2 regions of the Pseudomonas sp. F-14 TE3482 genome follow, and region 2 is predicted to be linked to the other one. Evidence: predicted binding sites of a transcription regulator. Region 2 holds the regulator's gene; the other holds the start of a gene.
The links. Region 2 encodes sigma-54, which starts transcription at its own class of promoters, with help from an activator protein. Its sites were predicted from a motif close to ANTGGCATNNANNTTGCTNT; they were not measured.
Positions count from the first base shown of each region.

Region 1 (2,397 bases), 1.2 Mb from region 2:
GTGCTGCATCGGGGGTATCCAGGTCGCCAAACCCAGTGCTGAACATTCAGCATTGGGTGAGCTTAGGAACCGGGGCTTTGCGGCGCAATCGGACGGCGGTGGTTTTCTTGTAGGACGTTGCCGGGGTTATTGAGGGCTTAAAGATCAAAAGATCGCAGCCTTCGGCAGCTCCTACAGGGGTGGTCTGTCCAGTGTGGATGGCTGGTAGACCGAGGCGACCCCATTCGCGGGCAAGCCCGCTCCCACAGGGGATCGCATTTCACAGAGGGTTGGTGCGTTACTCGGCAGGTGGATTGAGCTTCGCTTCCAGCTCCGCCACTTTCGCCTCCAGGCTCTCCAATCGTGCCCGGGTGCGTGCCAGCACGACCATCTGGCTGTCGAATTCTTCCCGGCTCACCAGATCCAGCTTGCTGAAGCCGCTCTGCAACAAAGCCTTGAACTGGCTTTCGATTTCGCTTTTCGGCAGCGGGGTGTCGCCGCTGAAGAGGCGGGAGGCGGTGCCGCTCAGGGCGTCGAGGAAGTCTTTGGGCGCGAGCATGGGGAATGTTCCTGTCAACAATGGCGGGCAGTGTACCACGCAGTGTCTATAGTCAATCTCGGCAGCTGCGATGCACGCTTTTCGCGCAGTCGAGTGGGCAGCCGCGCACTGTTGTTGTGCGTAACGGTTGCCTTAATCGGGCGGAAGGCTCTTGGTCAGCGGCCAAGACATTGAAATCAATGGGTTTTGGATAGATGGCAAGCTTTCTGCTTAGTCGCTGGTGACCCATGCACTGATGCAGTCGCTGTGACGAATGCAGTGCGCCAAGCGGAACGGGGGAAGTTTCGTGCGGAGTGGTTAGCTGGCGTCGGACGGGCAGGTAAGGCCGAACGATGCGTTACAAAGCCAGGCACTGCGCTTAGACTTGAGTCGGGTTTGTTTTCCTGGGGCAAGTCCACCAATTCGGGAGAGAGTTTTCATGAAGCTAGTCACTGCCATCATCAAGCCGTTCAAACTGGACGACGTGCGCGAGTCGCTGTCCGAGATCGGCGTGCAGGGCATTACCGTTACTGAGGTCAAAGGCTTTGGTCGGCAGAAGGGTCACACCGAGCTGTATCGCGGCGCGGAGTACGTGGTCGATTTTCTGCCCAAGGTGAAGATCGATGTCGCCATTGACGACAAGGATCTGGACCGGGTTATCGAGGCGATAACCAAGGCTGCCAACACCGGCAAGATCGGTGACGGCAAGATCTTCGTGGTCAATCTGGAACAGGCGATTCGCATCCGTACCGGCGAAACCGATACCGACGCAATCTAAGCCGCCACAAACCCAACGCCCCAGGAGAAAACAATATGACTCTGCGTAAAATCGCAGGGCTAGGAGCCCTGTTGTCCCTCGTAATGCCCGGCCTGGCCATGGCGGCAGACGAAGTGGCGGCCCCAGTCCTCAACTCCGGCGATACCGCCTGGATGATGACCTCGACAGCCCTTGTGCTGTTCATGACCATTCCCGGTCTCGCGCTGTTCTACGGCGGCATGGTTCGCTCGAAAAACATTCTTTCCGTGATGATGCAGTGCTTCGCCATTACCGGTCTGATCAGCATTCTGTGGGTCATTTATGGCTATAGCATTGCGTTCGACACCACCGGCATGGAGCAGGGCGTCGTCAACTTCAACTCGTTCTTCGGCGGCATGGGCAAGGCGTTCCTCGCCGGTGTCACGCCTTCGAGCCTGACCGGCCCCGCGGCGCTGTTCCCCGAGGCGGTCTTCATTACCTTCCAGATGACTTTCGCCATCATCACTCCAGCGTTGATCGTCGGTGCGTTCGCCGAGCGGATGAAGTTCTCCGCCATGCTGATCTTCATGGGCATCTGGTTCACCCTGGTTTATGCACCGATCGCGCACATGGTCTGGTCCGGTAACGGCGGCCTGATGTGGGACTGGGGCGTGCTCGATTTCGCTGGCGGCACCGTGGTGCACATCAACGCCGGTGTGGCCGGTCTGATTGCCTGCCTGGTGTTGGGCAAGCGTAAAGGTTTCCCGACCACCCCGATGGCCCCGCACAACCTCGGCTACACCCTGATGGGCGCCGCGATGCTGTGGTTCGGCTGGTTCGGCTTCAACGCCGGTTCCGCTGCCGCCGCCAACGGCACTGCCGGCATGGCGATGCTGGTCACCCAGATCGCCACCGCTGCTGCGGCGCTGGGCTGGATGTTTGCCGAGTGGATCACCCACGGCAAACCAAGCGCACTGGGTATCGCTTCGGGTGTGGTGGCCGGTCTGGTTGCAATCACTCCGGCGGCAGGCACCGTGGGCCCGATGGGCGCTCTGGTGATCGGTCTGGCGGCGGGCGTGGTGTGCTTCTTCTGCGCCACCACCCTGAAACGCAAACTCGGTTATGACGATTCCCTGGATGCCTT
Region 1 is NZ_JBRJII010000001.1:1,470,350-1,472,746, forward strand. It holds gene AB7M26_RS06470 (accessory factor UbiK family protein) at 278-538, opposite strand; gene glnK (P-II family nitrogen regulator) at 957-1,295, shown strand; gene AB7M26_RS06480 (ammonium transporter) at 1,331-2,397, shown strand, end outside.
Region 1: a site for sigma-54 is predicted at 732-751, ahead of glnK (P-II family nitrogen regulator). Genes of this name have one in related genera too.

Region 2 (2,397 bases):
CACCTGAGGTGCCCGGGTCGCCGAGGGAGCGCTCGCTTCAATAAAAAATCAATAACTTTTTATTGTTACAGCGCTCTAGGCAAACACTTCAGTTTCGGGCATATAATTTGCTTATGTTTGGCGCTTCGGCGCCCTGTAGTGGATGGCGCATGTGCGCCGGCGAATAAGGTGTTAAGCCCCTGCCATGAAACCATCGCTAGTCTTGAGAATGGGCCAGCAGCTGACGATGACACCGCAGCTGCAACAGGCCATCCGCCTGCTCCAATTGTCGACCCTGGACCTGCAACAGGAAATCCAGGAGGCTCTGGAGTCCAATCCGATGCTCGAACGCCAGGAAGAAGGCGACGACTTCGATAACGCCGACCCCTTGGCCGATAGCGCCGAACAGAAACCCAACGCCGACATTCAGGAACCCTCCTACCAGGAAACCGCCCCGACGGTGGACAACCTTGAGGAAGGCGACTGGAACGAGCGCATCCCCAACGAATTGCCCGTCGACACAGCCTGGGAGGATGTCTACCAGACCAGCGCCAGCAGCCTGCCGAGCAACGATGACGACGAGTGGGACTTCACCACCCGCACATCGGTCGGTGAAAGCCTGCAAAGCCATTTGCTCTGGCAACTGAACCTGGCACCGATGTCCGACACCGATCGCCTGATCGCCGTGACCCTGATCGACTGCATCAACAATCAGGGCTACCTGGACGAAACCCTCGAGGAAATCCTCGAAGCGTTCGACCCGGAACTGGACATCGAACTGGACGAAATCGAAGCCGTCCTGCACCGCATCCAGCAATTCGAACCCGCTGGCATCGGCGCCCGCAACCTCGGTGAATGCCTGCTGCTGCAACTGCGCCAGTTGTCCGCCAAGACCCCTTGGCTGGCCGAAGCCAAGCGCCTGGTCACCGATTACATCGACCTGCTCGGCAGCCGCGACTACAGCCAGCTGATGCGCCGCATGAAGCTCAAGGAAGATGAGCTGCGCCAGGTCATCGAATTGGTCCAGAGCCTCAACCCACGCCCCGGTTCACAAATCGAGTCCACCGAAGCCGAATACGTCGTTCCCGACGTGATCGTGCGCAAGGACAACGAGCGCTGGCTGGTGGAGCTGAACCAGGAATCGGTGCCACGCCTGCGGGTCAACGCCCAATATGCCGGTTTCGTGCGCCGTGCCGATACCAGCGCTGACAACACCTTCATGCGTAATCAGCTGCAGGAGGCTCGCTGGTTCATCAAGAGCCTGCAAAGCCGCAATGAAACCCTGATGAAAGTCGCCACCCAGATCGTCGAGCATCAACGCGGCTTTCTCGAATACGGTGACGAAGCCATGAAGCCGTTGGTGCTGCATGACATTGCCGAAGCAGTCGGCATGCATGAATCGACAATTTCACGGGTGACCACGCAAAAATTCATGCATACCCCGCGGGGCATCTATGAACTGAAATACTTTTTTTCCAGCCACGTCAGTACCTCTGAAGGCGGTGAATGCTCGTCCACGGCGATCCGCGCGATCATCAAAAAACTGGTTGCTGCGGAAAATCAGAAAAAGCCGTTGAGTGACAGCAAGATCGCTGGTTTACTGGAGGCACAAGGCATTCAGGTAGCCCGTCGCACCGTCGCCAAGTACCGCGAATCCCTGGGGATCGCGCCTTCCAGCGAACGGAAGCGGTTGATGTAGCCGCCGGGCTGGCCACAGCGTTCCAGTGGCAGGCATTTCTGCCTGCCGCTTTATGCACTGGCAACGAAGGAGAAGCTGTATGCAAGTCAACATCAGTGGACACCAACTGGAAGTGACCGAACCCCTGCGCACCTACATCGGCGAAAAACTCGACCGATTAGAGAGGCATTTCGACAAGATCACCAATGTGCAAGTCACGATGAACGTCGAAAAACTGCTGCAGAAGATCGAAGCCACGCTGCATATTCCCGGCGGAGAAGTGGTCGCCAATGCCGAGCATACGGACATGTATGCCGCCATCGACCTGCTGACCGACAAGCTGGATCGCCAACTTAAAAAGCATAAGGAAAAGACCCAGAGCCTCCTCCAGGGCGCGACCGGTCGTTAACACCCCCAATCCATGATCCGACTAGAAACCATCCTGACCCCCGGCCGTTCCCAAGTGAACGCGCCGGGTGGCAGTAAAAAGAAAGCCCTCGAGCAAATTGCCAACCTCATCCATCGCGAAGTGCCGGATCTGGAAATGCAGGACGTCTTCGAGGCCTTGATTGCCCGTGAGAAACTCGGTTCTACCGGTTTCGGCAACGGCATCGCCATCCCCCACTGCCGGCTCAAAGGCTGCACCTCGCCAATCAGCGCGCTGCTGCACCTGGAAGCCCCTATCGATTTCGATGCCATCGACGGTGCCCCGGTTGACCTGCTGTTTGTGCTGCTGGTCC
Region 2 is NZ_JBRJII010000001.1:220,902-223,298, forward strand. It holds gene AB7M26_RS01030 (RNA polymerase factor sigma-54) at 185-1,678, shown strand; gene hpf (ribosome hibernation-promoting factor, HPF/YfiA family) at 1,758-2,066, shown strand; gene ptsN (PTS IIA-like nitrogen regulatory protein PtsN) at 2,079-2,397, shown strand, end outside.